Chitinimonas arctica: one gene and its partner. The protein of the gene in region 1 interacts with the protein of each later gene in a pairwise test. Links are inferred from orthologs where the notes say so. Each region holds a gene or a part of one and is shown on either strand. Other genes may lie near its edges.

The links.
Region 2: the proteins of FNU76_RS08555 (region 1) and FNU76_RS22475 interact in binary tests that used the Escherichia coli proteins (3 or more experiments, as listed by UniProt). The link is inferred for Chitinimonas arctica from one-to-one orthologs.

Annotation. Positions count from the first base shown.
Region 1 is NZ_CP041730.1:1,890,692-1,898,008, reverse strand. Bases 2,143-4,839 are described here. They hold FNU76_RS08555 (PTS sugar transporter subunit IIA), read right to left. Parts: upstream 3,871-4,839; coding sequence 3,415-3,870; downstream 2,143-3,414. Other genes in these bases: FNU76_RS08545 (RNA polymerase factor sigma-54), read right to left, coding at 4,409-4,839; hpf (ribosome hibernation-promoting factor, HPF/YfiA family), read right to left, coding at 4,004-4,366; hprK (HPr(Ser) kinase/phosphatase), read right to left, coding at 2,327-3,268; rapZ (RNase adapter RapZ), read right to left, coding at 2,143-2,324. Outside these bases: acpA (acid phosphatase), read right to left, coding at 1-796; FNU76_RS08570 (flavin prenyltransferase UbiX), read right to left, coding at 847-1,473; more of rapZ, read right to left, coding at 1,470-2,142; more of FNU76_RS08545, read right to left, coding at 4,840-5,869; lptB (LPS export ABC transporter ATP-binding protein), read right to left, coding at 5,877-6,602; lipopolysaccharide transport periplasmic protein LptA, read right to left, coding at 6,599-7,135; LPS export ABC transporter periplasmic protein LptC, read right to left, coding at 7,116-7,317. UniProt on the Escherichia coli protein: Seems to have a role in regulating nitrogen assimilation.
Region 2 is NZ_CP041730.1:4,942,455-4,945,804, reverse strand. What follows is about bases 1-3,222. They hold FNU76_RS22475 (DUF4118 domain-containing protein), read right to left. Parts: upstream 2,904-3,222; coding sequence 201-2,903; downstream 1-200. Other genes in these bases: kdpC (potassium-transporting ATPase subunit KdpC), read right to left, coding at 2,937-3,222; FNU76_RS22480 (response regulator), read right to left, coding at 1-193. Outside these bases: more of kdpC, read right to left, coding at 3,223-3,350. UniProt on the Escherichia coli protein: Member of the two-component regulatory system KdpD/KdpE involved in the regulation of the kdp operon. KdpD may function as a membrane-associated protein kinase that phosphorylates KdpE in response to environmental signals.

The DNA.
Region 1 (7,317 bases):
GGGTATTGTCGCCATCTTTGATCGGCGGGACCTGGCTAGGCTGGTAGCTGGGCTGGTTGGTGTTGATGGCATAGCCATCCGGGGTCAAGCGGCCGTCGCGCACGAACACCGGCGGACCTTGCAGGGCGCTGGTGGGGGACTCGGGCTTGCGCTTCAGGCTGACGCCGTCCTCATTGACGATGGAACGCAGCTTTTCCGGGGCATCGGGGAAGTGCGGCGTGCAGGCGCAAGCCAGCCACATATGGTTGAGGAAGGAACCACCGAAGGCGCCCATGAAAAAATGGTCGGCCAAGGTATAGCGGCGGGCAATCTGCCACATGCGCATCTGCTTGCCGCTGTAATGGCCCATGGTCAGGGCGCCGGCATCCGAAATGGCGGCGAATTTATCCATCTTGCCGCCGTTTATCTGCTCCTGGTTCTGGTAGAAACGATGGACCAGGTCGCGTGTTTCGCTGGCCAGGTTCAATTTGTAAGGGGCGGCATCGATACGGAACGGTACATTCCTGGGCTGGGGTTCGACCGTGAAGTTTGGATCGATTTCTCCGCGCTTGCCATGTTCCGCATCCCATACCGGCGGCAGGCGCGGTAGCAGGCTACCGTCGTGGTCGCGCTGTTGGTATTGGGCGGGCTTGAGCTTGCTGATGCCGTCCGCGCCGGGATAAAGCCCGTACAAATGGTCAAAACCACGATTTTCGCCGTAGATGACGACGATATGGTCGATCTTGTCCAGGGTGGCCGCCTGCGCGGCGCTCATGGAAAATGCCAGCGCAAGGGCCAGCGGCAATGTTTTGAGCATGGATGAATAGTCGGGAATAGCGGCAGCGTCGCAAAAAGGCTGCCGGCGGGTTAGGGATTTTCAGGTGCCTCGCCCCAGCGCTGCATCAGCTGGTGAGGTACCGCCAGTTGATCCAGGATGCGGGCGACAACGAAATCCACCAGCTCGGCGATCGATTGCGGATGGTGGTAGAAACCGGGATTGGGCGGCAGGATGCACACACCCAGACGGGCCAGCTTCAGCATGTTTTCCAGATGCAAGGCCGAGTAGGGGGTTTCACGCGGGACCACGATAAGTTTGCGGCCCTCTTTGATGCTGACATCGGCGGCCCGTTCAATCAGATTGTCGCTCATGCCGGCCGCGACCGCCGCCAGGGTGCCCATGGTGCAGGGGCAAATCACCATGGCGTCGGCTGGGTTGGAGCCGGAGGCGACCGGTGCAAACCATTCTTCCCGGCCGAATACGCGCAATTGTTCGCCTTCGACGGCGTAGCGGACGCGCAGCATGGTTTCCACCTCGCGCGCGCGCGAGGGCCAGGTTTCGCCGATTTCCTGCTTGATGACAATCTGCGCGGCTTGCGAATACAGCAGATAGACCCGCACGCCGGCGGCCAGCAGGCATTCCAGTAGACGGAGGCCAAAGGGCATGCCGGATGCGCCGGTCAGGGCCAGCGTGACGGTCCTGGGGAAAGGGTTCATATGGTGTCGGCCCATGATTCGCGATGGCGTACCAACACCTGCCGCTCCGGACCGAAGCGCGCGGCCAGCCGCTCCGCCAGCCAGACCGAACGGTGTTGTCCACCGGTACAGCCGATGGCAACCGTGACGTAGCTGCGGTTATCGCGATCGAAAGCCGGCAGCCAGCGAGCCAGGTAGGAGGCGACATCGTCGAACATGGTCAGGGCCAGCGGTTCGGCCTCCAGAAAGGCGACGACGGGCTGATCGCGGCCGGTCAAGGGGCGCAGGGCCGGATCGTAATAGGGATTGGGCAGGCAGCGGGCGTCGAAGACGAAATCGGCATCGAGCGGCAGGCCATGTTTGAAACCGAAGGATTGGAAGATCAGGGTCAGGCGGGATTGATCCAGCGAAAGCCATTGCTTGACCCAGGCACGCAAGGCATTCGCCGACAGATCGGTGCTATCCACCCGATGGGCCAGTCCGGCCACATCGGCCAGCATTTCGCGTTCCTGCACGATGCATTCGCTGACGGTGCGGTCCGCGTGCAAGGCCGATAGCGGGTGCGGGCGGCGGGTTTCCGAGAAGCGTTTCAGCAAGGCCTCGGTCTGCGCTTCCAGGAACAGGACACGCACGTCCAGGCCGTGAGCCTTGAGATCGGCCACGCAATCGGGCAGCGCCGGCAGGCTCTGGGCGCCGCGGATATCCACGCTGATGCCGAGCTGGCGGTGGCCTTCGTTTTGCAGCAGCCGGACTGTCTGCGGCAGCAGCGTGGCGGGCAGATTGTCGATGCAGTAGTAACCGAGATCTTCGAGCAACTTGAGTGCCACGCTTTTGCCGGAGCCGGAAAGGCCCGAGATCAGGACGATCTGCACGCTTATTCTCCCGACTCCATAAAGCGTTGATGCCGCTCGATAAATTCGCGGGTGGAGTCTATGCCCCGCAACTGCAGAATATAGTTGCGCACCGCCGCCTCGACCAGCACCGCCAGATTGCGGCCGGCCGCCACGGGCAGGACCACCTTGCGAATGGCCACGTCCAGCACGGCTTGGGTGGCGGCCTGCATCTGCAGGCGGTCCAGCGGCGTAATGGATTCGGCTTGCTTGGTCAGGTGGATGATCAACTTGAGGTTCTTTTTGGGCCTGACCGCCGTTTCACCGAAGATGGTGCGGATATTCAGCACACCCAGGCCGCGTACTTCCAGGAAGTCGCGCAGCAGGGGAGGGCAGCGGCCTTCCAGGGTATCCGGCGCGATGCGGTAGAGCTCCACCACATCGTCCGCCACGATGCCGTGGCCGCGCGAGATCAGTTCCAGGGCCAGTTCGCTCTTGCCCATGGCGCTTTCGCCCGTGATCAGCACGCCCACCTCCAGCACATCGAGGAACACCCCGTGCAGATTGGTGGATACCGCCAGCGCCTTGGCCAGGTAGAAGCGCAGCACGTCCATCAGGTAGGGGCTTTGTTCGGGTGAGGTCAGCAGCGGCACATGCGCCCGCTCGCAGGCTTCGCGCAGCACATCCGGCGCGGGCTGGCCGTTGGCCACGATCATGGCCGCCATATCTGTGCTGAACAGATGGTCCAGCGATTTCTTCAGCGCGGCCGCCTCCACCTCTTGCAGATAGGCGATTTCCGCCAGTCCCAGCACCTGGATGCGATTGGGGTGGACGAAATTCAGGTGGCCAACCAGCGCGTGGGCGGGCTTTTGCGCATGGGTTTCGTTCGACAGAAGATTATTGGCGCCGCTCTGACCGGCCAGCCAGGTGAGGCGCAGCTTTTCGGCATTATCGATAAACAGCTGGCGGACGGTGATCTGCGGCATGTTTCCGGTTCCGGTTCCGGTGATGAAGCAAGTTTTCGGCTTGCCGGGTCGGTGGTCCGGACAAGGCCGCTGGAAGGCGTGTTCGGTGTGGGCGGAAACCACGCGGATAAGGCGTGACTAACGAATCCCGTACCCTTGGCGGATGCTCAGGCTTGCCATTGCATCAGCAGTTGGTGCATTTGTTCCGCCGTGGCTGCCTGGTTCAGCGCCTCGCGCAGCTTTTTATCGCTGAACAATTGCGCCAGCTCGGAAAGAATCTGCAAATGCAGGTCGGTGGCTTGTTCCGGTACCAGCAGTACAAAGGCCAGGCTGACCAGTTTGCCATCGGGTGCTTCGAAGGGGATGGCTTGTTTCAGTCTGACAAAGACACCGACCGCTTCCTTCAGGCCCTTGATGCGGCCGTGCGGAATGGCGACGCCTTGGCCCAGGCCGGTGGAGCCGAGTTTTTCACGGGCGAACAGGGCGTCGAAAATAGCGCTGCGGGCAATGCCGTGACTGTTCTCGAATAGCAGGCCGGCCTGTTCGAACAGGCGTTTCTTGCTGGTCAGGTCGAGGTCTAGAAAGACATTGGCCAGTGGCAGGATGGAAGCGATCAGGGCCATGAGTATGAAATGCGAAAATAGGCCGTCATTGTACGCCGGTCGCTCGTGGCTACAAGGCTAAGCTGTCTGGAATGGAAAACGGGAGCGGCGTCCCCACACCGCTCCCGTCCCCTCTCGTCCAGCGCCGGTCGCCTTAGGCGGCGGGCTGCTGGGTTTCTTGGATTTCGTGGCTCTCCTGGCCGGTTTGATATTTCATGGCGTCGCTATGGCGATCGCTGTAGCGCTTTTCCTTGTGCTTCAAGACTTGCCGGTCCAACTTGTCGGCCACCAGGTCGATGGCTGCGTACATGTCGGGCTCGGTGGCTTCCACATGAATATCCTTGCCGCGCAGGTGCACATTGACTTCGATCTTGTGCTGCAGCTTGTCGACGCTGAGGGTGACGTTCATATCGATCACATGATCGAAATGGCGTGTTACCCGCTCCAGCTTGGTTTCCACGTATGCGCGGATGGCTGGGGTTACGTCCAGGTGGTGCCCACTGATGGTCAGGTTCATACGACTCTCCTTGTGTTAAGGCCGCCACCGATGATCTGGTGGCTACAGGGACTTTCGTTGGTTCACGGGAGGGATTTGTAATGCTTCTCGGTACTTGGCGACGGTACGGCGCGCGACGGTGATGCCTTGCTTGCCCAGCACGTCGGCGAGATAGCTGTCGCTAAGCGGTTTTTTCGTATCTTCGCCTTGGATGAGCTGCTTGATTAACGCCTTGATCGCGATGGCCGAGCATTCGCCACCCGAGTCGGTATCGACATGGCTGCCGAAGAAGTACTTGAATTCGAAGATGCCACTGGGTGTGAGCATGTACTTCTGGGTGGTCACGCGTGAGATGGTCGATTCGTGCAGATCCAACTCCTCGGCGATATCGCGCAGTACCAGCGGCCGCATGGCCACGTCGCCGTGCTCGAAGAATCGTTGTTGCTTCTCGACTATGGCCTGCGCAACCCGGAGGATGGTATCGAAGCGTTGCTGGACGTTCTTGATAAGCCATTTGGCTTCCTGCAGCTGACCTGACAGGCCGGCGCCGCTGTCGCGGTGCTGCCGCAGGATGTTGGCGTAAAGCTGGTTAACTTTAAGCTTGGGCATTGCCGCTTCGTTGAGCTGAACCGACCAGCCCTGCCGAAGCTTCTTCACGATAACGTCCGCTACCACATAACGCGTTTCGGTCTCGCCAAACATGGCGCCAGGGCGTGGATTGAGCCGCTGGATCAGTATTTGGGCCGCTTTCAGCGCATCGTCATCGCATTTGAGCGTTTTCTTAAGCTTACTGTAGTCCTTGTTGGCCAATAAATCGAGGTGCTCGGCGACGATTGCCCGGGCCAATCCGCTAGCCGGTTCATCGCCCATCTGCTGCTGCAATTGCAAAAGCAGGCAGCCTTTGAGATCGACCGCCCCGATGCCGCAAGGTTCCAACTGGCGTACCAGCTGCAGGCCGATCTGCAGTTCTTCCCGCTCGATTTCCAGCCCGTCGCGCACTTCCTGGGGGATCAGTTCGTAGATTTCCTCCAGGCTTAGCCCCAAGTAACCATTGTCGTCCAGTGCATCGATCACCATGCTGGCCAGCGCCAGATCGCGCGGACTGATGGGCAGCAGGCCCAGCTGCGCCAGCAAGTGTTCGCGCAGGGTGGAGATACGGGCGACATTGGCTTGCGGGTCGAACTCGTCGTCGTCGTCGCGGGTTTGGCCCCCACCAGCCTCGCTCCAGTAATTGTCGCCCAGCGAGTCGTCCATATCGAAATCGGACTCGCCCGATTCCTGCGCGGGTGCTTCATCCAGGGTGGGCGTGGGTGCCTCGACCTCCACCGGCGTGCCGTCTTCCCGGACCACGTGGATTTCCGGCTCGTTCTCGTCCTCGCGCTCCAGCATGGGGTTTTCCAGCAGGAAGCGCTCGATTTCCTGGTTCAGGTCGAGCGTGGACAATTGCAGCAGTTTGATCGACTGTTGCAACTGCGGCGTGAGCGTGAGCGACTGCGAGAATTTGAGTTGGAGGGACTGTTTCATGCGGGGCTTACAGCCGGAAATGCTCGCCTAGATACACACGGCGGACATTGTCGTTATAGACAATCTCCTCTGCGGTGCCCGACGCAAGCACGCTACCTTCGTTGATGATATAGGCACGGTCGCAGATGCCCAGCGTTTCGCGGACATTGTGGTCGGTGATCAGGACGCCGATCTTCCGCTCCTTCAAGAAGCGGATGATCTTCTGGATATCCATCACCGCGATCGGGTCCACCCCGGCAAAAGGCTCGTCCAGCAGGATAAAGCGCGGATTGGCGGCCAAGGCGCGGGCGATCTCGCAGCGGCGGCGCTCGCCGCCGGATAGCGATAGGGCGGTGCTGTCGCGAAGATGGGCGATATTGAGCTCGCGCAATAATTCGTCCAGCCGGTGCTCGATGGCATCGCCGCTTTTCTCGTGCAGTTCGAGGATGGCGCGCACGTTTTCGGCCACCGTCATGCGGCGGAAGATGGACGCCTCTTGCGGCAGGTAGCCCAGGCCCAGATGCGCGCGTTCATGGATGGGCTTATGGGTGATCTCGGCGTCATCGAGAAAGATCTTGCCGTCATTGAGGGCGACCAGGCCCACGATCATATAGAAGCTGGTGGTCTTGCCGGCGCCGTTGGGGCCCAGCAGGCCGACCACTTCGCCGGCGTCGACGTGCAGGGAAACATCGCGGACAACGGTGCGGGACTTGTAGCGCTTTTGCAGATGCTGTGCGGAGAGACGTGCGGTCATGGCTTGGCGGGACTCTCTGCCGGCTTTTTCTTCGGCTGGATGATCATTTTTATCCGTCCCGTTTCGCCGTTCGCCGTGGCGGGACCGCCTTCGGCGCTATATATCTCGGTGTGGGTGTTGTAGGTGATGACGCTGCCGCTGATCTCGTCTTCGCCGTGCTTGAGCCAGGCGTTGCCTACCAGTTTCACATTGCCGCTGCCGCTATCGTAATCGAGCTTGGCGGCCCGGGCATCCAGCCAGCCCTGCTGGCCTTCCATCCGTTGCCGGAATTTCACCGGACGGCCTTCGGCGTGCACGGTCTGCTCGCCGTCCGCCTGCTTCTGGATAACGGCTTGGTCGGCGTCCACCGACAGGGTGCCCTGGGTCATCTTGACGCCGCCTTCCAGCACGGCGCGGCCGGCCTTGTCGGCCAATCCGCCGCGGCCGGCTTCGACCAGCATGGGCTTTTCGCTATCGGCCAACTCGGCCCGGGCTTGCGGGGCAAGCAACAGAAAGGCGCCGAGGCACAGCGTACTAAGGTTTCGGCGAAGCATAATTAATCCTCACTTTGGATCGCAGCATCAGCTGCGCGGTCGTGTGGTCGTAATCGAAGCCGGTGGCGTTGATGCGGTCGCCGCCGGTGGAAAGGTCCGCGGGTGCATCGGAATTCGCCAGGCCCCGTTCGGTATCCAGCCGCAGATTGCTGGTGCGCAAGGTCATGGCGGGGAGAGCGGGC
Region 2 (3,350 bases), 3.0 Mb from region 1 along the record:
GCTCGCGGCCGTCGCGGTCCGGCAAGCCCAGGTCCACGATAAACAGCTCGGGTTGGCGGCTGGCCGCCTCGATCAAGGCCCGTGCCACGGTCTCGGCTTCGTGAACCGTAAAGCCCTCCGCCTCCAGGGCGGTACGGACAAATCGGCGGATATGCGGATCGTCCTCGACGATCAGTAGACGTTGCGCGCTCATGATCAACTCAACTCGGTTCCAGCTCGGCCTCCGCCATGGAAGGCGGCGTCCCAAGCGGTAAGGTAAAGGTAAAGCGGGCGCCACCCTCGGCGCGGTTTTCGGCGAGGATGCGTCCACCGTGCGCTTCGACAATGGCTCGGCAAATGGCCAGCCCCAAGCCCACCCCGGGAGAGGCCGATTCGCTTTCGCCGCGCTCGAATTTATCGAACAGCCGCTCCTCTCGCCCACCCGGCAGCCCAGGGCCGTCATCATCCACCGAAACGCGCAAGCGACCGTTGCCGTGCTGCGCCAGTATGCAAATCTCGCTGCCCGGCGGCGTGTATTTGGCGGCATTTTCCAACAGATTCACCAGCACACGCTCCAGCAATACCGGATCGAACTCGCACAGCGGCAATTCGGGCGGCAAGCGGCTCAACACCCGGTGGCGCGACAGCACCGTATCCAGCTGGCGCCGGGCCGAGCCCAGCACCTCTTCCAGCGAATGCCAACCGCGCCGCAATTCGACCGCCCCTGCTTGCAAACGGGCCATATCCAACAGCTTTTCCACCAGCTCCGCCATCCCTTTGGCCTTCTCGCCCACGGCCAGGACCAACTCCCTCCGCGTGGCGTCGCTGAGCCCGGCATGTCCCAGGGTATCGGCCAGGCCGACCAGGGCGGTCAATGGTGTACGCAGATCGTGCGAGACCGCGGTCAGCAGACCGTTGCGCAAGCGTTCGCCTTCCATGCTCACCAGCGCGTCCTGCGCGACTTCCACAAAATGTACCCGCTCGAGCGCCAGGGCAATCTGCGCGGCGCAAGCTTCCAGCAAGCGCCTATCTTCCGGCTCATCGAGTAGCGCCGGGTCGGCCGCCTGCAGGGCAAGCACGCCACGCGTGCGCATGGGGGCCTTCAACGGCAGGTAATGCGCCGGGCTGGCGGACAAGGTATGGGTACCCTTCCCGGCCGCGGTTTGTCGGTCATACACCCACTGGGCAATCTCGCAATCCACCGGCATCGCCCCCGGGGCGGTCTCGGCGGACGGATCAACGCTCATGGGCCTTACGCGCTCGTGGGAGTCCGGCAGCAGCAAGGCACAATGGGCCTGGAAAAGGCCTGTCAACCGGCTCAGCGCCAAACCCACGATCTGCTCCGTCGTCAGCGCCCCGGAAAGCTCGCGTGCGAGCCCCGCCAGCGCATCCGCCCGCTGCTCGCGGCGGCGGGCTACGTCGGCTTCGAAGCGCAGCTTGGCGGCCAACTGGCCGATGACCAGGGCAACGCCCAGCATCATGGCAAAGGTAAATACATATTGGGTGTCGCCTACCGCAAAGGTAAAGCGCGGCGGTACGAAGAAGAAATCGAAGCTCAGTACCGCCGCCAGCGCCGCCCAGGCGCCAGGCCCGCGCCCGTATCGCAGCGCCGCCCATACCACCGCCAGCAAAAACACCATGACCACATTGGCCAGATCGAATACCGCCAGCAGCGGCGTCGCCAGCGCCGTGGTCACCGCGACATAGACCGTCGTCCAGGCATAGCTGCGCCAGTCCGGCCGCTGCAAGCGAACAGGTGCTCCTCGCTGCGGGAGGGGCATTGCCTCATCCGAACCCACCAGGTAAAGATCAAGGTCCACCGCCCGCTCCGCCAATCGGTCGGCCAGGCCGGGCAGCAGTTTGCGCCGCCACCCTGGCCTCAGCCTGTGGCCGATCACCAGCTTGCCGGCATTGCGGCTGCGCGCATAGCCGGCCAGGATATCGGCAGCGTCCGACCCTGCCAGCGTTACCGTTTCGGCGCCCAGCTCCTCGGCCAGCTTCAGTGTTTCCAGCACCCCTGCCCGGCGCTGAGCCGGTAGCCGCTGTAGCGCCGGCGTTTCCACGTAAACGGCGATCCAGTCGGCCTGCAGCCTGGCGGCCAGGCGCGCGGCCGCGCGGATCAGTTTTTCGCCGCTGGCGCCCATGCCCACACAGACCATCAATCTTTCCTTGGCCTGCCATACATTGGCAATGGCACGGTCGGCGCGGTAAGCCCGCATCTGGGCATCGACTCGGTCAGCGGTACGGCGCAGCGCCAACTCGCGCAGGGCGATCAGGTTGCCCTTGCGAAAAAAACCGCGCGCGGCACGTTCGGCCGCATCCGCCATATACACTTTGCCCGCCGCCAACCTCGCCAACAGTTCGTCGGGTGGCAAGTCCACCAAGGTCACTTCATCGGCCCGGTCGAACACCTGATCCGGCACCGTCTCGCGCACACGCACGGCGGTGATCGCCCCCACCACGTCGTTCAGGCTGTCCAGATGCTGCACATTGAGCGTCGTATAGACATCGATGCCGGCGCCGAGCAGCTCCGCCACATCCTGCCAGCGCTTGGCGTGGCGGCTGCCAGGCACATTGCTGTGCGCGAGCTCGTCCACCACGACCAGCCGCGGCTTGATGGCAAGCGCCGTGTCCAGATCGAACTCCGCCAGCAGCTTATCGCGATGCTGCAACTTGCATGAGGGCAGCATGGACAAGCCGCCGAGCAAGGCCGCCGTCTCGGTCCTGCCATGGGTTTCGACGATGCCCACCAACACGTCCACGCCCTCGTTCACCTTTTGGCGTGCCGCCAGTAGCATGGCGTAGGTCTTGCCTACGCCCGCGCAGGCGCCGAAGAATATCTTCAGCTTGCCTCTCGCGGCAGCCAGGGCCTCGGCCTGCACAGCCTCCAGCAAGCGGTCGGGGTTAGGTCTTTGTTCAGTCATGGTATTTGCGTCGATAATCGAACCGGTCGGCGGTCAGCTTCCGTAGACTCGCCGATCCAGTGCCAGGTTCAACTTCAGCACATTCACCGTCCGGTCGCCAAACATGTGCCAACTGGGCTGCTCGACATGGGCATCCACCAGTTGCCGCACGGTTTCCGGCGCCAAGCCGCGCACCTTGGCCACTCTTGCTACCTGGTAATAGGCTGCGGCCGGCGAGATATGCGGGTCCAGCCCGGATGCCGAGGCGGTCGCCAATTCCGCCGGCACGGGGCCGGTTTGATCGGCGTGAGCCAAACGCACAGCCTCGATCCGCCCTTTCACCGCTTCGGCCAACGCCGGATGTTGCGGACCCAGGTTCGAACCGCCCGAAGCGGCCGCATTGTCGGGCACCGGGCCGGTGGCGGACGGACGTCCCCAGAAATAACCGGGGCTGCTAAAGCTTTGGCC